Regions from separate parts of the Arthrobacter sp. NPDC055138 genome, predicted to be linked through region 2. Evidence: riboswitches for the same ligand, from Rfam matches in the RefSeq annotation. Region 2 holds a riboswitch; each other region holds the start of a gene.
What was found. A riboswitch is a leader RNA that binds a small molecule or an ion and turns the genes downstream of it on or off. The one in region 2 is predicted to bind S-adenosylmethionine.

Region 1: it holds a riboswitch for S-adenosylmethionine, as region 2 does, so the genes downstream of both, ACWF5H_RS15685 (bifunctional o-acetylhomoserine/o-acetylserine sulfhydrylase) here and ACWF5H_RS10795 (acyl-CoA dehydrogenase family protein) in region 2, are expected to answer to the same signal.
Region 3: it holds a riboswitch for S-adenosylmethionine, as region 2 does, so the genes downstream of both, ACWF5H_RS03435 (flavin reductase family protein) here and ACWF5H_RS10795 (acyl-CoA dehydrogenase family protein) in region 2, are expected to answer to the same signal.

What each region holds. Positions count from the first base shown of each region.
Region 1 is NZ_JBSGTH010000006.1:154,635-161,233, reverse strand. It holds gene ACWF5H_RS15710 (amino acid ABC transporter permease) at 1-59, shown strand, start outside; gene ACWF5H_RS15705 (amino acid ABC transporter ATP-binding protein) at 56-850, shown strand; gene ACWF5H_RS15700 (PDR/VanB family oxidoreductase) at 872-1,825, shown strand; gene ACWF5H_RS15695 (CPBP family intramembrane glutamic endopeptidase) at 1,946-2,725, shown strand; gene ACWF5H_RS15690 (VOC family protein) at 2,885-3,532, opposite strand; SAM riboswitch class IV at 3,726-3,840, shown strand; gene ACWF5H_RS15685 (bifunctional o-acetylhomoserine/o-acetylserine sulfhydrylase) at 3,908-5,233, shown strand; gene metX (homoserine O-acetyltransferase MetX) at 5,314-6,384, shown strand; gene ACWF5H_RS15675 (extracellular solute-binding protein) at 6,516-6,599, shown strand, end outside.
Region 2 is NZ_JBSGTH010000004.1:19,760-26,358, forward strand. It holds gene ACWF5H_RS10770 (aliphatic sulfonate ABC transporter substrate-binding protein) at 1-496, opposite strand, end outside; gene ACWF5H_RS10775 (ABC transporter ATP-binding protein) at 599-1,438, opposite strand; gene ACWF5H_RS10780 (VOC family protein) at 1,764-2,132, shown strand; gene ACWF5H_RS10785 (CoA-binding protein) at 2,258-2,674, shown strand; gene ACWF5H_RS10790 (zinc-binding dehydrogenase) at 2,731-3,687, opposite strand; SAM riboswitch class IV at 3,990-4,104, shown strand; gene ACWF5H_RS10795 (acyl-CoA dehydrogenase family protein) at 4,180-5,418, shown strand; gene ACWF5H_RS10800 (acyl-CoA dehydrogenase family protein) at 5,484-6,599, shown strand, end outside.
Region 3 is NZ_JBSGTH010000001.1:712,387-718,985, forward strand. It holds gene ACWF5H_RS03425 (DHA2 family efflux MFS transporter permease subunit) at 1-396, opposite strand, end outside; gene ACWF5H_RS03430 (aldo/keto reductase) at 567-1,553, shown strand; gene ACWF5H_RS03435 (flavin reductase family protein) at 1,550-2,056, opposite strand; SAM riboswitch class IV at 2,099-2,213, opposite strand; gene ACWF5H_RS03440 (prephenate dehydratase) at 2,322-3,191, opposite strand; gene ACWF5H_RS03445 (hypothetical protein) at 3,288-3,491, shown strand; gene ACWF5H_RS03450 (NADPH-dependent F420 reductase) at 3,510-4,082, opposite strand; gene ACWF5H_RS03455 (hypothetical protein) at 4,202-4,414, opposite strand; gene ACWF5H_RS03460 (hypothetical protein) at 4,692-5,123, shown strand; gene ACWF5H_RS03465 (amino acid ABC transporter ATP-binding protein) at 5,149-5,949, opposite strand; gene ACWF5H_RS03470 (amino acid ABC transporter permease) at 5,936-6,599, opposite strand, start outside.

The DNA of each region.
Region 1 (6,599 bases), on a different contig from region 2:
AGCTCAGGCGCTTCTTCGCGACGCACGACGCACTCTCGCTGAAAGGCAGCAAGAAATGACGGCAATGAACGCCGAACCGATGGTCAAAGCGAACGCGGTATGCAAGAACTTCGGCTCGAACCAGGTGCTGAAGGGCATTGACCTGCACGTCCAGCAGGGCGAGGTGGTCTGCTTGATCGGCCCGTCCGGATCCGGAAAGAGCACCTTCTTGCGCTGCATTAACCATCTCGAGGCCATTGACGGCGGAAGGATGTGGGTCAACGGCAAGATCGTCGGCTACGAGCTCAAGGGCAACAGGCTCTACGAGCAATCGCACAACGAGATCTGCCACAGCCGCTCGGACGTCGGCATGGTCTTCCAGCAGTTCAATCTGTTCCCGCACATGACCGTGCTGCAGAACCTGATCGAAGCACCGCGGCTGGTCCGGAAGGAGCGGAAAGCAACAGCCGTCGCGCGGGCCATGTCGCTGCTGGAAAAGGTCGGTCTGAGCGAGAAGGCGGATGCCTATCCCCGCCAGCTTTCGGGCGGCCAACAGCAGCGGGTGGCGATTGCCCGCGCCCTGTGCATGGAACCAAAACTCATGCTGTTTGATGAGCCGACGTCCGCGCTGGATCCCGAACTGGTCGGCGAGGTTCTGAAAGTCATGAAGGACTTGGCCACCTCCGGCATGACGATGGTGGTGGTCACGCATGAAATGAACTTCGCCCGCGACGTCGCCGACCGGGTGGTCTTCATGGACGACGGCTACGTGGTCGAAGAGGGCCCGGCTCGGGACATCATTACCAACCCTCAAAACGAACGCACCAAGGCCTTCCTGGCTTCGGTTCTCGCTGAACCGGCCGCCGCCTGATTACCGGGGATGAATGCAATCATGAACGAAGACTTTTTCGACGTCGAAGTCCGGTCGATCAGCCGCGAATCCAACTGCGTTCTCTCCCTGCAGTTGGAGCATCCGCTCGGCGAAGAGCTGCCGGAGTGGGACGCCGGATCGCACATCGACGTGCTCCTGCCTAACGGATTGCTGCGCCAGTACTCGCTCTGTTCCGAGCGGACGGACCGGTCCGTCTGGCGGCTGGGCATCCTGCGCGAGCCGGAGGGGCGCGGCGGCTCCGCCTACGTGCATGACCTGTTGAGGCCCGGAACCAAGATCCAGGTCCGGGGACCGCGCAATAACTTCGTGCTGGCCCCTGCGGACAGCTACGTCTTCATTGCCGGCGGGATCGGCATCACCCCTGTGCTGCCGATGATCCGGGAGGCCGCTGCACTCGGTGTGCCGTGGCGTTTGGTCTATCTGGGACGCAGCCGCTCCTCGATGGCGTTCCTCGAAGAAATCCAGGCACTCGAAGGGGACGTCCATATCCACGCCGACGACGAAAGCGGGTTCTACCCGCTGGCCGAACTGTTGGCAGAGCAGGTCTCCGGGACTCACGTCTATGCCTGCGGTCCCGGGCCGCTGCTCAATGTCATTCAGTCGATTGCCGACGGTTGGGAGGATCCCGGACGTTTCCACTGTGAGCGCTTCGCCGCCGCCGAAGCCCCGGAAGCTCCTGAAGGCGGCGAGTCGGCCTTCGTGGTCGAGCTCGCCGACGGGACGGAGGTCCCGGTGGGTTCTGACGAGTCAATCCTGCAGGCCCTCGAAGCGGCCGGGCTCAGTCCGCTGAATTCCTGCCGCGAGGGAATCTGCGGCACCTGTGAAACGCCCGTGCTGGGCGGCGAAATTGACCACCGCGACACGCTGCTTTCCGAAGCCGAACGGGAGGCGGGAGACACCATGATGATCTGCGTCTCCCGCTGCAAGGGCAAGCGCCTGCTGTTGGACTTGTAGCCCAAGGAGTGTCGCGTGCGCCGGCGCCGCAGGCGAAACCGTTGCGACGTGCGGGGGAGCGCGGGACATGGATTGATTCCGGTCGCCGCCAGCCCCGGTTCACTTGGCAAGATAGTGGCTATGGACAAGCAGAAGGCCATCACCGCGAGCGCACCGCGCACGCTGAGTTACTACCGGGCGGAAGTGCTCATTGTGCTCGGGGTTTCGCTGGGGCAGTCGGCGGTCTACGCCGTGGTGAACCTGCTGGAGAAAATGACCCGCGCGCCGCTGGCCTCGCAAACCACCACGCTGAATCCGGTACTGAACTCGCGGGAAATCTTCGATTTCGTGTACCAGATGCTCGGCATCTGCTTTGCACTGGTGCCGGTGGCACTGGTGCTGCTCCTGATGACCTCGCCCGGCCAATCGGCCTTCCGGTCGATCGGCTTCACCTTCTCCCGGCCCCGGGTGGACTTCGGCCTGGGCTTCCTGCTGGCCCTGGTGATGGGTGCCGGCACGTTGGCGGTCTACGCCGCCGGCCGGGCGCTGGGAATCACCACCGCAATTGTGCCCGCGGCCCTGGACGAATACTGGTGGACCGTGCCGGTACTGGTGCTTTCAGCCCTGCGCCACGCCATTCTCGAAGAAGTGGTCATGGTGGGCTACCTTTTCGATCGATTCGCCAAGTTCGGCTGGGGGATCTGGACCTCGATCTTCGTCAGCGCCGCCCTGCGCGGGACCTACCACTTGTACCAGGGGATCGGCCCGGGTATCGGGAACTTCCTGATGGGCCTGGTGTTCGGCTACGTCTATACGAAGGTCAAGCGGGTAATGCCCCTGGTGGTCGCGCACGCACTTTTGGATATCGCCGGTTTCGTCGGCTACGCGCTGGTGGGTCCAGCCATCGGCATCGGTACCTAAGCCGGCGTACCTAACGGCCAGCCGAGAGGATGCTTGCCGGGGACAGGCAAAAGGCTCCCGTTCCGGCCTCTTGCGCCACCGTGGGTGGGAGCAAGAGGCCGGAACGGGAGCCCTGCGTAAAAAAGCGAGCCGTGCACCGGGCCGGACGAGACCGGAAACTTAGAGTTCGACGATGCCGTTCGCGGTTTCGAAGCGGACCGACATGATGCCCGGCGTGCCGTTCGGCGCGGTCCACGCAACCTTGACGTCGTCGAGCAGGTCATCCACCGGGGTGCCCAGCCAGTCCGCCACGCGATCCGAGGAACCGGCAATGGTCAGGCCGATCAGCTTGACGGATGCCGGGCGGGCGTTGGACGGGTGAAGCGCCTCGGTGCCGTCATCCCAGCGCAGCATGTAGGGAACCTGCGGGTCGGCGATCAGGCCCTTGATGCCGATCTGCTGCCAGGTCAATTCCTGGCCGTCCGGGAACTTGCGGTTTCCGGGAACCGCATGGCGGCCCAACCGCTCTTCGAACGGGGTTAGATCGTCCACTTCCACGCACCAGCCCATCCAGCCGCCGCCGGCTTCGGAGCGGGCACGCACGGCCTGCCCGAAGGGGGCTTTGTCGGACGCGGGGTGGGCCAGGACCTCCACCACTTCCAGGTAATGGTGGTCGGTCAGCGGGAAGATCATATTGCGGGTGCCGAAGCGGGGGTGCACCCCGCCCTTGACTGCGTCAATACCCAGAGCTTTGGAGATCCGCTCTGAGGTGGCAGCCAGACCGTCGGGCTCAACAGCATAAGAAACGTGGTCGAAGCGCATAGCCATATCTTGGCACTTTGTGAACCCTCTCTCGACTTAGGGTGACCTAAGTCACCAGTATCCGGCCGGATGTGGCTCGAAGATCCATGTCTGGCAGGTGCTCACACCACCAGATTGGGGCGGAATAAGCGCCGCTGCGGGCGGTCATAAGGTGTCACATTGTTGCGGCCGGGCGGGCTCTCCGCTGAGACTGGACGCAGGTCATGAGTGCCAGCGTGAAACCCCGGTTTGCTGGCCGGCAACCCTCCAACCGCGGTGGGGTGCCCCGGGTGAAGACCAGGCAGCCGCCATCAGGCGGTGCGCAAGCGCGGGTCACACCCGGGATAGACATGCCGGCACGGCCGGATCCCGGATGACCCCTTCCCATGAAGGAGTTGCACCATGTCCAATGCAGACTGGTCCTTTGAAACCCGTCAGATCCACGCCGGCCAGGAGCCGGATGCCGCCACCGGCGCCCGTGCACTGCCGATCTATCAGACCACCTCGTTCGTGTTCCCCAGCGCCCAGAGCGCCGCGGACCGCTTTGCCCTGTCCGAGTTGGCGCCCATTTACACGCGGATCGGCAACCCGACCAGCGAGGCCGTTGAGGCCCGGGTCGCCAGTCTGGAAGGCGGTGTCGGTGCGCTGCTGTTGGCCTCGGGCCAGGCCGCATCCACGTTCTCCATCCTGAACTTGGCCGAGGCCGGCGACCATATTGTGGCCAGCCCCAGCCTGTACGGGGGCACGTACAACCTGCTGCGCACCACGCTGCCCAAGTTCGGCATCGAGGTGACGTTCGTCGAGGATCCGGACAACCTGCAGCAGTGGCGCGACGCAGTGCAGCCGAACACCAAGGCGTTCTTCGGCGAGGTGGTCTCCAACCCGCGCCAAGATGTACTGGACCTGGAAGCGGTCAGCAGCATCGCCCATGAGAATGGCGTGCCGCTGATCGTGGACAACACGCTGGCCACCCCGTACTTGATCCGCCCGATCGAGTGGGGCGCAGACATCGTGCTGCACTCGGCCACCAAGTACTTGGGCGGCCACGGGACGGCCATCGGCGGCGTGATCGTGGACGCCGGCACCTTCGACTTCGCTGCCGATCCGGAAAAGTTCCCGGGCTTCAACACCCCGGACGAGACCTACAACGGGCTGGTCTTTGCCCGTGACCTGGGCGTCGGAAGTGCGCTTGGCGCCAATCTCGCCTACATCCTCAAGGCCCGCGTCCAGCTGCTGCGCGACCTGGGGTCCGCGGTCTCCCCGTTCAACGCCTTCCTGATCGCCCAGGGGCTGGAGACGCTGAGCCTGCGGGTGGAGCGCCACGTGGCCAATGCACAGAAGGTCGCGGAATTCCTCGAGGCGCACGACGACGTTGCTTCCGTCGCGTACCTCGGCCTGCCGTCGAGCCCCTGGTACGACCGCGGCCGCAAATACGGTCCGAAGGGCACGGGCGCCATCGTGTCGTTCGAGATCAAGGGCGGGATCGAGGCCGGCAAGCGTTTTGTGGACGGCCTTGAACTGCATTCGCATGTGGCCAACCTCGGCGACGTGCGCTCGCTGGTGATCCACCCGGCGTCGACCACCCACGCCCAGCTTTCGGCCGAGGAACGGCTGACCGCCGGCGTGACCGACGGACTGGTCCGGCTCTCCGTGGGCATCGAGAACGTCAACGACATCATCGCCGACTTGGAGGCCGGTTTCCGCGCCGCCAAGGGCTCGGACGACTAGGCAAGCAGGTAGAACGCAGCGTGACGATCGTGCAACCGCAGGAACTGGTGGATCAGGCGACGGATGGCGTCCTGCGCAGGATGCCAGTAGGTGCGCTGGAGCTGGAGGCCGGCGGCTATCTGCCCGAGGTTGTCCTGGGATATGAAACCTGGGGCACCCTGAACGCGGATGCGTCCAACGCCGTCCTGATCGAGCACGCCCTGACCGGCAGCACGCATGTGGCCCGCGGTGCCTCCAACGAGGAGGGCTGGTGGGACGACCTGGTCGGTCCCGGCGCCACCATCGACACGGAGCGTTATTTCGTAGTGGCCGCCAACATGGTTGGCGGCTGCTACGGCTCCACCGGCCCGGCGACGCCGGCACCAGATGGTAAGCCGTGGGGGTCGCGGTTTCCGTTCGTCACCATCCGGGATTCGGTCCGGGCCGAGGCGAGGCTCGCCGATGCGCTGGGCATCCGCCGCTGGCACGCCGTGCTCGGCGGGTCGATGGGCGGGGCCCGCGCGCTCGAGTGGGCTGCGACGTTCCCCGAGCGCACGGCGCGGTGCGCCGTGATGGCGTGCGGGGCGGCCAGCACCGCCGAACAGATCGCGTTTGCCCAGGCGCAGGTCGCAGCCATCCGGCTGGATCCGCACTTTACCGGCGGCGACTACTACGGCGGTCCCGCCCCCGAAGCCGGACTAGGTATTGCCCGGCGAATCGCCCACATCAACTACCGTTCGGAGCCTGAACTGGAGTATCGGTTCGGCCGCTCGGCGCAGGCGGAGGAACAGCCGTTTGGCGGCATCACGCCCTCCGCCCGCGGCCGCTATGCGGTGGAAAGCTATCTGGACTACCAGGCGGAGAAGCTGGTTTCCCGCTTCGACGCCAACAGCTACATCCTGCTCACAGAGGCCCTGGTCAGCCACGACGTGTCCCGCGGCCGCGGCTCGCTGGAGCAGTCCCTGGGCGGTCTCGCGGGGACGGAATTCTTCATTGCGGCGGTGGATTCGGACCGTCTCTACTTTCCGGAACAGTCGCGCCAGTTGGCCGAGGCGCTGCCCGGATCGGTCAAGGTGCACACCATCGAAACGCCGCTGGGCCACGACGGTTTCCTGACCGACGTCCACCAGTTGCATGACGAGCTCACGCAGGCGTTTTTCCCGCAGGTCTGACCGCACATTGCAGTTTGATCACGGTTGGGACGAATAAATCCATTCGATGGAGCCCCTCGGTAGCATGCCGGTAGGCCCCTGACCCACGCCGACGGCGTTTGGCCCGGAAGCCTCCAAACGAGGGGGGAACCATGCTGCGTGATTACCGAATCAAAGTTTCATTGCTGGCCGTTGGAGCGCTGGCGCTGGCCGGCTGTGGCGGGGGAGGCGGGGGC
Region 2 (6,599 bases):
GCAGCAGGAAGAAGTAGGGGTCGGTGCCCTTGGTGGCGGCGACGGACTTGCCCTTGAGGTCCTCGACGGAGTCGATGCCGGAGTCGGGCAGCGTGACCAGTGCGGCCCATTCCGGCTGCGAGTAAAGGCTGATGGTCTTGATCGGCGAGCCGTTGGCGCGGGCCAGCAGCGCGGCGGAACCGGCGGTGGAGCCGACGTCGACGGCGCCGGAGCGTAGTGCCTCGTTGGCCTTGTTGGAACCGGCCGACTGCAACCAGTTCACCTCAACGCCGTCATCGGCCAAGGTGGCCTCCAGCCAGCCCTTTTCCTTGATGATCAGGCTCAGCGGGTTGTAGGTGGCGAAGTCGATGTTGAGCACACCGTCGCCGGTGCCCTCGGCCGCGGTGGCTTCGGAATCTTCGCCGGCCACGCAGCCGGTCAGGGCCAGCGAAGCGCTGGCGGCGACGGCGGCCGCACCGAGGATCGAGCGGCGGGAGAAGCGGCGGGCAATAGACATGGTGGTCCCTTCGAACGGTGCGCGAAGCAGGAGAAGCTCCGCGGTTACGGGTGGATTTGGGCACAGACGGCCCGGGAAATGCTTGAGGGTGGAGAGGGCGGCCTAATGGCCGTCGACGCCGAGGCTTTCGAGCAGCGAGCGGCGCATTCGGGCCAGCTCCACCGAACCGCGGTCCCGCGGGCGGCTGCCGGGAACGTCAACAGTGCGCACAATCGTGGCGCCGTCGTGCTCGCGGCCTTCTTCCTTGCCCAGCAGGATGACCCGGTCCGCCAACTGCAGGGCTTCGTCCACGTCATGGGTCACCAGCAGCACGGTGGTGGGTTCGGCCGCGTGGATGTCCAGCAGCAGATCCTGCATCTTGATCCGGGTCAGCGCGTCGAGTGCGCCGAAGGGCTCGTCCAGCAGGAGTACCCCCGGATTGCGGGCCAGAGCGCGTGCCAACGAGGCTCGCTGCGCCATGCCGCCGGAAACTTCACGCGGACGATGCTTGGCGAACTTGTCCAGCCCCACCAGTTCCAGCAGCCGGGCCACCTTGGACTTGCCCTGCTTCGCGCTGGAAGATTTGGGCAGGCCGATGGCCACATTGGCCTGCAGGGTGTGCCATGGCAGCAGTCGCGGTTCCTGGAACGCGACGGCGCAGCGCGAGTCGATGCCCTGGACCGGCGTGCCGTCGATGTCCACGCTGCCGGCGCTGGGCGCGTCCAGCCCGGCGGTGGCGCGCAGCAGGGTGGACTTGCCGCAGCCGGACGGGCCCAGGATGGCCAGCACTTCGCCGGGGCGGACGTCGAAGTCCACGTCACGGAGCACGGTGTGGGCGTTCGCGCCGGTACCGAAGGTGCGGTTCAGGCCGCGGAAGGAGACGGCCAGAGCGGAATCGGACGCTGCCGAGGGCGCAGTGGATGCGGGGGCCGCGTGGCGGGACGACGACAGTACTGCAGTCATGGGATCACTCCATCGATCCTGGCAGTAGCACCCTACGGTTCAAGCCGTGCGGCCGGCTTCCGCCGGCCGTACCCGTGGCTTGTCACCTCGTTATCACCGGCAGTCTGGGATGGCTTCCGGTGACCAGGGTTGCTGCGGCGTCGTCGATCCAGGTCTCTCGGCCGCTCGGGATGGTCACAACTAACTAAACGGCACTTCCGGTAGCCACGGCAAACGGCCCGTAATAAAGCGGCGTAACAAACCGCGGCACAAAAATCGGCCCACGCCGGTTGCCGGAGTGCGGAAATCCGTAGACGAGGGTCGGTGGCGATGGCAGGATGGCCGCATGAAAATCAACCGTCACATCACCGTGTTCGACGCCGCCGATCTGGACGCTGAGAGCAGCTTCTGGGCAGGCCTGCTGGACGGGACGGTCAAGGCCGAGGACGACTGGCATACCGTTTCCGTTGACGGCGAGCCGCGGCTGGCGGTCCAACTGGCGCCCGACCACACTCCGCCTGAGTGGCCCGACGGCGCGCCACAGCAGATCCATCTGGACCTCTACATCGATGACCTGGCCGAGGCCCATGAACTGGCCACGTCGCTCGGCGCCAAGCTGCTCAAACCCGCCGACGACGCCGCGGCCGCGTCCGGATTCCAGGTCTACGCGGACCCCGCCGGCCACCCGTTCTGCTTCTGCTGGGGCGCCGGATAACCACGCCCGGCGCTGAACTGGTCGCTGCGCTGCGTTAGTGCGGACTTGAGCGGTTCCCGGGCCGCCGGCCGCGGGACGAGTTAGCGAAGGTACCGGTAGCGGGAACTCATGGGTAGGGTGGCGCCATGGCACACCAGAATGATCCCGAAGTCGTCAGCCGCCTGCTGAGCACGCCCGGCCGCTGGGCCGTCGTCGGCCTGTCCACCAACCCGCACCGGGTTGCCATGCGCATCTCCAGGTACCTGATGGACCAGCTGGACATGGAGGTGGTCCCGGTCAACCTGCAGGGCGACGACGTCCACGGCCTGACCGGCTACCGAAAGCTTGCGGACATTCCTGGTCAGATCGACGTGGTGGACTGCTTCGTCAACTCCCAGAAAGTCGGCCCGGTGGTGGACCAGGCCATTGAAGTCGGCGCGAAAGCCGTCTGGCTTCAGCTGGGCGTCGTCGACGAAGCCGCCGCGGAACGGGCCAAGGCGGCCGGGCTCGACGTCGTGATGGACACCTGCCCGGCCATCGAAGCCCCGCGTCTGGGCCTCTAGCCAGTCAGCGGCCCGCCTTGCCCGCCACCTAGGCTGAGACGTTCAGCGCTGTTGCATCACTCGTACATTGCGATGAAGCGGCCAACCACCCCGCCGGCCCGGAGCTTGTCGATGGCGCCCGGGATGTCGGCGTGCGTGATGTGGTTCATCGGCGGGTTCAGCTGGCCGGTCTTCATCAGTTCGTAGATGCCCGCTAAGTCCTCCTTGGTGCCGGACTTTGAGCCCCTGATGGTGAGCTGGTTGATGATGATCGGGTAGGTGTTGATGGTGGATTCGAGCCGTCCCATGCCCACTTGGACCAGGGTGCCGAACTCGCCGAGGGTCTCGATGGCGGCCGAAGTGGTGGTGCCGAAACCGGCGTAGTCGACGATCAGCTCCAGGTTCTTGTCCTTGAACTCCTCAATCGAGGAGGCGACGCCGGCCAGGCCGATCTCATCGGCCAGTTTCTGCGTCTCGGGGTTGACCTCGGCTCCGTAGACCTCTGCGCCGGACAGCGCCGCGGAGCGCGCGCCAATGTAGCCCAGCCCGCCCAGACCAATGACGCCGACTTTCATGCCTTTCTTGGCCCCGCCGACGGCCATGATCGCGTGGTAGGCGGTCAGGCCGGCATCGGTCGCCATCGCGCCGAGGTCGAACGGCACCTCGTCGGGCAGAGCCACCAGGTTGTCATCGGTCGCGCGAAGCTTGGCGGCAAAGCCACCGTCCCACTTGCCGTAGCCGAGTGCGTCCCCGTCCGACATCACCGGGGAGAGGCCCACCCGGTCGCCCACCTTCCAGCGGCCCATGCCGTCGCCGACCTCGCTGATCACCCCGGCGGACTCATGCCCCATGGTGCGGGGCAGCCCGTGCTGGAACAGCGCCATCCAACCCGGATCATCGAGCGTGGTGACGTCCGAGTGGCAGACACCGGACGCCTTGACGTCCACCACCACCTCGCCGGGGCCGGCGCGCGGCTCCTCCACCTCGTTGAGCTCCAGCGGCTTGTTCGTCCCGGTAAATTGCCATGCCTTCATGATTCGAACCTCCCTGAGCGGCGGGACGGTGTGCGTCCCGGACCGGCAGATATTGGTGGCGCAACTTCACCCTAGTCCCGTCGTGGAAAGGCCCACAGGGGGCGGCGGACTGGAGCGCATCTTCGGCCCGGAATTCATCCGGACGGCCCGGCGCTGCGGGGTACCGGCTGGGAGCGGAACGATCCACCGGAAGGCGGGGCCGCCGTCGTCGGATGGGGGTATCCGTAACATTCGGCAGTGGAACGTCATGGCCCGTCACATGCTTCACAGCGCCGGATGGCGCCCGGCAGACTTTTCCCCAAGATCAAGAGTCCCAACGACAAGCTCTGGCTGGTTGGGCGGCAACCCTCTTCCGTAGCGGGGTGCCCCAGATGAGGATCCGGCCGCGCACAGATCGGTGCCCGGCAAGTACGGCCCCCGCCAGGCTGCGTCGCCGACCGTGATGGTCGCTGCGCGGTGCGGCAGGCGGGAGCCCCTGCACGAGGAGGCGCCATGACCGCCGTCGTCATTGAAGAAAACCAGCAGACCCGCCGTTCCTCTTGGAGCGGACACGCCAGCCGCGAAGAACTCGCCCACTGGCAGCAGATCGCCGAGGGCGTGGCCGCCGTGCTGAGCACGGACGTGCTGGAGCGGGACCGGCGCAATGCGGACCCGCAGGCCGAAGTGGAGCTGCTGCGCAGTTCCGGCCTGTTCAACCTGATCATCCCCAGCGAGTGGGGCGGCGAGGGCGGCCACTGGGAAAGCGCGCTGCACGCCGTGCGCATCCTGGCCCGCACCGATGCGTCGATCGCGCAGATCCTGGCCTACCACTACGCAAACCTCGGTGCCGTGGTCTTCTACGGCAACGCGCAGGTCCAGGAACGCCTGCTCCGCCGCTCCGCCCAGGGCCGCTGGTCCTGGGGCGACTCGGTCAATCCGGTGGACCCGAACCTGGAACTGGTGCCCGACGGCGACGGCTACCGGCTGGACGGTGTCAAGCACTTCTCCACCGGCGCATCCGTGGGCGACGCGATCCTGGTCAACGCCGCGATCACCTCCGGTCCGGATCAGGGCAAGTTCCTGGCCCTGGCCTTGGAACATGACCGCGCCGGAATCTCCTTCCTCGGCGACTGGGACGCGCTGGGCCAGCGCCTCTCCGCGAGCGGCTCCGTCAAGTACGACGGCGTGCTGGTCACCTCCGCTGACATCATCGGCGAGGTGGGGGAGGAGCCCTTCTCCAGCCTGGTGACGCCGTATATCCAGCTGGCGTTCGGCAACCTCTACCTGGGCATCGCGCAGGGTGCGCTGGAACGCGGCCGCCAAATCACCCTGGCGCGCAAGAACTCCTGGTTCCTCAGCAACGCAGAAACCTACGCTCAGGATCCGCTGACCCAGCGGGTCTATGGGGAACTGTCGTCCCGGGTGGCTGCCGTGGAGGCCTTGGCAGACCGGACGAACGAACGCTTCGACGCCACCATCGCCGTCGGCGGGGAGCTGACGGCCGAAGCACGCGCTGGCATCGAGATCGAGATCGCCCGGCTCAAGGTGGTCTCCACCGAGGTGGGCGTGGAAGTGGCCAACCGCATCTTCGAGGTGACCGGCTCTTCCTCCGCGAAAACCGCGGTGGGACTGGACATCTTCTGGCGCAATGTCCGCACCCACACCCTGCATGACCCCGTGGACTACAAGAAGGTCGAGGTCGGCGCCCACTTCCTACTGGGCGACATCCAGCCGATCTCGCTCTATACCTGATCCGCCCCGCATTCCCATCCGTCCCACCTCGGCCGTGCACGGCGGAGACCTCCAGGAGCACCACCATGACCGAAACCCTTGACCACGCAACAACGTCCGGCCACTCGACGCCGGCCTTCGCAGCGGCGGTCGCCAAGTACCGTCCGATCTTCCAGCGCATTACCGCAGGAGCGTTGGACCGCGAACTGGACCGCGAGTTGCCGTTTGAGCAGATCGGCTGGCTGAAGGACGCCGGCTTTGGTGCCGCCCGGATTCCCGCCGAACTCGGCGGCGACGGGCTGGACTGGGAAGAGTTCACCGAACTGTTGATCGAGCTGGCCGCCGCGGACAGCAACATTCCTCAGGCGCTGCGCTCGCACATAGCGCTGGTGGAGGAGAACCTGTACCACCACGGCCGCGGCGGGGACCGCAGCGGTTGGCTGCAGCGCTTCGCCTCCGGCCAGCTGGCCGGGAACGCGTGGACCGAACCGGGCGCAGGCGGAACCGCCACCGTGCTCTCCGAATCCGGCGGCAAGCTGGTGCTGAACGGGCGCAAGTTCTACACCACGGGCACCATCTTCGCCGACTGGATCGACGTCACCGCCAAGCGGCCCGACGGCTCGGACGTCTCGGTGATCATCTCCACCAAGACACCCGGTGTGGAAACCTACGACGACTGGGACGGCTTCGGCCAGCGGCTGACCGGCAGCGGCACCACGGTGTTTACCGACGCCGAGGTGCACCCGGCCAACGTGTCAGCGTTCGCCGACCGCTTCCCGTACCAGACGGCGCTCTACCAGCACATCCTGCTGGTGGCCCTGGCCGGCATCGCGCAGGCCGTCACCACTGACGCCGCCACCCACGTGCGGGAGCGCAAGCGCGTGTTTGGCCACGGCAACGCGCCGCTGGTCCGGCACGACGCGCAGATCCTGCAGGTGGTCGGCGAGATCAGCGCCAAGGCCTACGCCGCCAGGGCAACCACCCTGAGCGTGGCGCGCAGCCTGGACCGGGTGTTCGCCGCCCGGCAGGAAAACGCCGATGCCGAGAAGGCGGCCAACGTCGCCGTCGAACTGGAATCCGGCCAGGCCCAGATTGTGCTCAGCACGCTGGTGCCGGAGGCAGCCGGCGAACTGTTCAACACGCTCGGCGCCTCCTCCACCAGCACCGGCAAGGCGCTGGACCGGCACTGGCGCAACGCCCGC
Region 3 (6,599 bases), on a different contig from region 2:
GCTCTGCGCCATGCCGGAGAGCATCGAGCCGCCCAGGAACACCGCGATCGCAAAGATGAAGATGCTCTTGCGTCCGAACAGGTCGCCGAGCTTGCCGTAGATCGGCAGCCCGATGGTGGCGGCCAGAATGTAGGCGGTGATCACCCAGGAGATGTGCTCCAGCCCGTTCAGGTCCCCGACGATGGTGGGCAGCGCCGTCGCCACGATGGTCTGGTCCAGCGCTGCCAGCAGCACGGTGAGCATCAGCCCCAGGAACACCACCGTAATCCGGGGCTGTGCAGCGGCAGCGCCGTCCGGGAGTTGGGCCCGGTCCTGGTCCGCGCGCGCGGACTCCCGGGCTGTTGAGGGACCGGACGGCTGGTGAGGGCCCCGGTCCGGGCTGGGAGGAACTGCCATGGTTAACTTCCTGGCGGCGCGGGTGGCGCAGGCGGCCTAATACTGGTTGCCTGGGGACGCTATCCGGCCCCGCGAGAGTTACCGTACTGCCGTCCGCGAGGCGGCACAACCCCCGATTTCGGCGAGCCGCTGTCGTACGCTGGAAGCCTGCCCAGCGAAGGGACATATCAATGGACGACGCCGGATCCCGCCTGATCTTCGGCAGCATGGGTTTGGGCGGTGGCTGGGGGAGCGGCCCGCTGGAGGCCGCCGACGTCGCCGCCGCCCACACGGCCGTGGAGGCGGCACTGGACATCGGCATCAGGATCTTCGACCACGCGGACATTTACGCCCACGGCAAGGCGGAGGCTGCGTTCGGCCGGGTGCTGGCCGAGCGACCGGAACTCCGGGAAACCATCCAGCTGCAGAGCAAATGCGGCATCCGACTGCCGGTTCCCGGACTGGTGGGCCAGTACGACTCATCCCGCGCGGCCATCGTGGCCGGTACCGAGGAAAGCCTGCGCCGCCTGCACACCGACCACCTGGACACGCTGCTGATCCACCGGCCGGATCCGCTGGCCCCGGCCGAGGAGATTGCCGAGGCGTTCAGCCGCCTCCGGCTGGCCGGGAAGGTCCGCCGCCTAGGCGTCTCGAACATGTCCGGCGAGCAGATGAGGTGGCTGCAGGCCGCGCTCGACGAGCCGCTCGCCGTCAACCAGTTGGAAATGAGCCTGTACCGGCGGGACTGGCTTGAATCCGGCGTGCTGGTCAACCACCCGGAAGGCGCCGCCGTCGGCTTCCCGCACGGCACCCTGGAGTACTGTGCTGCCCACGCGGTGGAGTTGCAGGCCTGGGGCTCGCTGGCGCGGGGCCGCTACAGCGGCCGGCCGGCGGAACGGGCCGCCGGCACAGTTGACGGCCCCGGCGGCGGTGGTGCGGCAGCGGATCGCGCGACGGCAGCCTTGGTCTCCGAGCTGGCCCGGGACAAGGGCTGCACGCAGGAAGCCGTGGTGCTGGGCTGGCTGCTGCGCCATCCTGCCCGGATCCGGCCGGTCGTCGGTACCAGCAACCCGGAGCGGATCAGGGCCTGCGGCCAGGCCGAGGAGATCGGCGCGGCAATGACCCGGCAGGAATGGTACGCGCTGTGGGTGGCGGCGCGGGGACGCCCGCTGCCCTAGACGAACGCGGGCTGTACCAGCCGGCGGAACGAGGAGTCGTGGAAGACCAGCGGTTCGTGCGCGCCGTCGTGCGTGCTCAGCGCGTGTACCTCCAGCAGCACCACCTGGTGGTCACCGGCCGGGAACTCCTGATGCACCGAGCAATCCAGCCACAGCGCTGCCTCGTTGAGGAAAAGCGCGTCCCGGTCGGTGCGGTGCAGGCTCAGCCCGGCGAAGCGGTCGCCGCTCTTGGAAGCAATCTGGCGGCAGACGCCGTCGTGCTCCGTGCTCAGCACCGACACGCCGATCCGGCCGGCCTGGCGGAGCAGCGGCCAGGTCCGCGAGGTGTTCTGGACGGCGAACATCACCAGCGGCGGCTCCAGTGAAACGCCCACGGTGAAGGAGGAAGCGACGATGCCTTGCGGCTGACCGTCGATGACGGCGCAGAGCGCTGCGATTCCGGAGGGAAAGCGCCCGAAGGCGGAGCGGAGGGTGTTCGGGGTCAAGTCGTTGTGCAGGGACATGGCCATCCTTGAAGCTCAGGCGCATCCGCTGCTGCCGGAGGATACGCGTACTTGCCTGCCGACAAACCCGGCGGGCCGAATCATCACCTGGAGCACCCCGCTACGGTAGAGGGTTGCCGGCCAACCAGCCAGGGCTGTGAAGTTGGCGCTCGTGATTCATTTCCAAGGTAAAGCGGGACGTGGCCTCGGTCAAACGCGGGTAACAGTTCGTTAAGAACTCTGTCCGGCGCCGCGCGTGCCACTCGGTGGCACGCGCTTCCCTTGCCTAGGTGCCTGCCGGCTGTTCCGCGCCGCGGTTCAACCGGAACGGGTGGGCGGGATAGACGCCCAGAATCCGGATTTCGGTGGTGAAGAATTCGAGTTCCTCGAAGGCATGGACCATTGGCTGGTCCTCCGGATGGCCTTCGACGTCCACCATGAACATGGTGGCCGCGAATTCGCCGCCCACCATGTAGCTCTCCAGCCGGGTCATGTTGATGCCGTTGGTCGCGAACCCGCCGAGGGCCTTGTACAGCGCCGAGGGAACGTTGCGCACCCGGAAAACAAAGCTGGTCACCGCGGGACCGGGCAGCTCCTCGCGGCGGGGGACGGGCCGCCGGTCGGCCAGCACCACAAACCGGGTGGTGTTCGTTGGATCGTCTTCCACTTTCTCGGCGAAGACTTGCAGGCCGTACAGCTCCGCGGCCATCGGCGGCGCGAGCGAGACCTTGGTGGGATCGTTCCACTCGGCAACTTCACGGGCCGACCCGGCGGTATCGCCGGCAATGACCGGCGTTAGCCCCAAACGGCGGATCAGCTTGCGGCACTGTCCCAGGGCATGGATGTGGCTGTGCACTTCACGGGCCTGTTCCACCGTGGCCCCGGGAATGCCGAGCAGGCTGAAGCGGATGGGCAGGAAGAATTCCTCCACGATCTGCAGCGTGGTCCGGGGCAGCAGGGCATGGATGTCCGCCACGCGGCCGGCGATCGAGTTGTCAATGGGGATCATGGCCAGTTCGGCCTCGCCGCTGGTGACGGCGGCGAAGGCGTCTTCAAAGCTGGCGCATGGCACCGCGTCCCAGCCGGGCCGGACCTCAAGGCACGCCATGTGCGAGTTCGAGCCGGGTTCACCTTGGTATGCGATTGCTGGAGCCATGGGCGAAATTATCCCACCGGGAGGGCCCGTGGCCTTATTCGACGGGCGCCGGCCGGCGTCACAAAGCCGGAGCGAAGCGCCGATAGAGTGGAGGGCGTGGAAGGATCCAATCCCCGTGCCGTTGCCCTCGGGCTCGCTGCTGCCGTCGTCGCTCTCTTCGCGGTCAGCCTGACGGTGATGCCGTCCATCATGGGGCTGGACATCATGCCCCCGCTAATCGTGGTGTCCGTGCTGCTGCTGATCGCCGCCGGCGTGCTGGCCGGAATGGCTATTGCTGCCAGGCGGTCGGGACGGCGCTAGCGCCGGGCTATTAGGCGGTCAGGCGACGACGCCGAAGCCTCCGGTCCACGGGAGCTTCTCGGCGGCGGCCAGGGAGATCTGCAGGAATCCCAGGGCCTCGAGTTCCCGGGCCCGGGACAGTGCGCCGGCATCGATGGCGTTCAGCCCGGCGGCGGTGACCACCTCGGCCAGCTGGGACTTGGCCGCGGCATCATCCCCGGCCATAAGCACGGTGGTGGGCAGGCCGCCGACGGTGCCGGAGGACAGCGTGGCGGCGAAGGTGGTGTTGAAGGCCTTGACCACGCGCGAATCCGGCAGCGAGGCGCTGAGTTCGGCTGCGGCCGAACTGTCGGACGGCACGGTGAGCGAGTCGAAGGTTTCAAAGTTCAGCGGGTTGGTGATGTCGACGACCACCTTTCCCGCCAACTGGTCGCCGCGGCTGCGGACGATGTCGGACAGGGCGGGGTAGGGCACCGCGAGGATAACAATGTCGCCGGTTACGGGCCGGGCGTCGTCATGGTCGAACGACTCGACGACGTTTCCGCCCTTGCTGACCACGCTGGAGATGGCCTGGCCCATGTTGCCGGTACCGATGATGCTGACGTTTGCCACGGGAACGCTCCTCAGATCTGCCGGATTGCCTGAACGTACGAGCGAAACGCTAGCAGCCTGAAACCGGGAGTCAATGCCGCGACGGCCCGTGCTGGTGGGCCCAGCCGGAGAGGCGGATCCTAGTCGAGGTCGGATTCCTGCGTGATGCCGTAGGGCACGTCGTCGCTCAGTTCCACAGTGAATTGCCCGGGCCCGGTGCGGGTGACCAGAATGCCGCAATCGCCGTCGATGGCCGCGATTGATTGCAGTTCTTCCACCGCAGCATTGAGGAGGTCGTGGGCCTCGGAGGCCGTCTGTGCCGTCAAAGACTTGGTAGCCAAAGTCGTGGCCATGGTTCTGCCTTTCGTGACCGGAGGCCGCCGCAGAGGAGAAAGCGCGGGATGGGTAGCTTCCGGCCGGAACGTGGTGCCATGCGGAACGGTGCATGGAAGTTTACATTCTGCCATTCCAATGGACATCAGATGAATTATCAAGCGGCGTGGCGTGGAACACCTCTCGGGATTCAGAGGTTCTGGCGCGGATTTGGCGGGGTTCGGCGGCCGGGGAGTGTGGCCAAGAATACGTCGTGGAGGCCGACGTTACGCGGGTGGGCTGCCGATAGTGGGAAGCATGAACTACCGCTACATCCCCTCAGCTGCCGGCCTGACCGTTTGGGGCATTGCCCTCTTCGTTGCAGGAGGTGCGATGAGCGGCTGGATGTCCGCCTCGGCGGTCCGCGAGTCCTTCCTGGACGCCACCAGCGTGTTCTACAGCTCTAACGCGGAGGTCTACACCGGCTTCGCGGTGCTGTTCGCGGTGGTTTCGATCGCCGGCTTCGTGCTGCTGACGGTAGGCATTTCGCGCGCCGTGAAGCGTGCCGACCAGCGGTACGACGGCTGGTTCCGGACGCTGCAGCCAGGGATCGCGGCGGCTCCATACCCTGCGCCGCTGCCGGCGGCTCCGGTCCAGGGCCACGAGCGCGCTCAGGCACCCGGACAGGGAACCCCAAGCACGGGAATCCCGCCGATGCCGATGCGAGGGCCCGCGCAGCCCGGCCGCTAGCGGCAGTCGTCGTGGATTATCCGGCCTAGAACGGGTTCAGCAGCCGGTGGACGAACTGCCGGGTGCGCTCCTCCCGCGGCTCGCGCAGCACCTGGTCGGGGTGGCCTCGCTCCACCACCACGCCGCCGTCCATGAACACCACCTCGCTGGCTACTTCCCGGGCGAACGCCAGCTCGTGCGTCACCAGCGCCATGGTCCAGCCTTCGTCGGCCAGTTCCTTGATCACGTGCAGCACATCGCCCACCAGTTCGGGGTCCAGCGCCGAGGTCGGCTCATCGAAGAGCAGCAGCGAGGGTTTGAGCGCCAGCGCCCGGACTATGCCGACCCGCTGCTGCTGTCCGCCGGAGAGCTGGTGCGGGTACTGGTCTTCCTTGCCGGTCAGCCCCACGCGTTCCAACAGCGACATGGCCTCGCGTACGGCGTCGGCCCGGGGCCGCTTCTGGACCTGGACCGGGCCCTCGATGATGTTCTGCAGCACGGTCATGTGCGGAAACAGATTGTAGTGCTGGAACACCATGGCACTGCGGTCCCGCAGCTCGGAAATCTGCTTGCGGCCCACGGGCGAGCCGAAGTCCACGGCGGGCCCGCCCGCAAAGGCGACCCGTCCGCCGTCGGGAATTTCCAAGCCGTTCAGGCACCGCAGCACGGTGGTCTTGCCGGAGCCTGAGGGGCCGATCAGCGCCAGCACGCCTCCGGTCTTCACCGACAGGTCGATTGAGGTCAGCACCTGGTTGCCGCCGAAGGACTTGCGCAGTCCCTCCACGGAGAGCACGGGACCGCCGTCGGCGCCGGAAGGCGCCGCGGGCGGGACTTCAGTGGGCGACATAGCGGTCCAGCCTCTTCTCCAGTCGGGTCTGTCCGGCGGACAGGACCAGGCAGAACACCCAGTAGACCGCCGCGGCCTCCATGTACAGCAGCAGGAATTCCTGGCTGAAGGCGGCGATTTCCTGGGCCACCCGGAACGCTTCGGTGACCAGGATCAGCGAGGCGAGGGACGTGTCCTTGACCAGAGAAATGAAGGTGTTGGACAGCGGCGGCACGGAGACCCTGGCCGCCTGCGGCAGGACGATGCGCCGGAGCGTGGTGGTGCGGGCCATGCCGATGGTGTGGCCGGCTTCCCACTGGCCCTTCGGCACGGACAGGATCGCGGCCCTGATCACCTCTGCCGCGTAGCCGCCCACGTTCATCGAGAACGCGATGATCGCGCTGGGCCACGGTTCGAGCACCACGCCGATGGTCGGCAGTCCGTAGAAGATCACGAACAGCTGCACCAGCAGCGGAGTGCCGCGGATGACCGAGATGTAGGCCCGGGCGGCCCCCGCCAAGATCCGGTTGCCGCTGATCCGCATCAACGCGAGCAGAAGCGCCAGGACCAACCCGATGGCGAAACTGGCCAGCGACAGCGGGATGGTGCCGGTCAGTCCGCCCTGGACGATAGGCCAGAACGAACTGCGCAGCAGCTCCCAGTCGATGTTC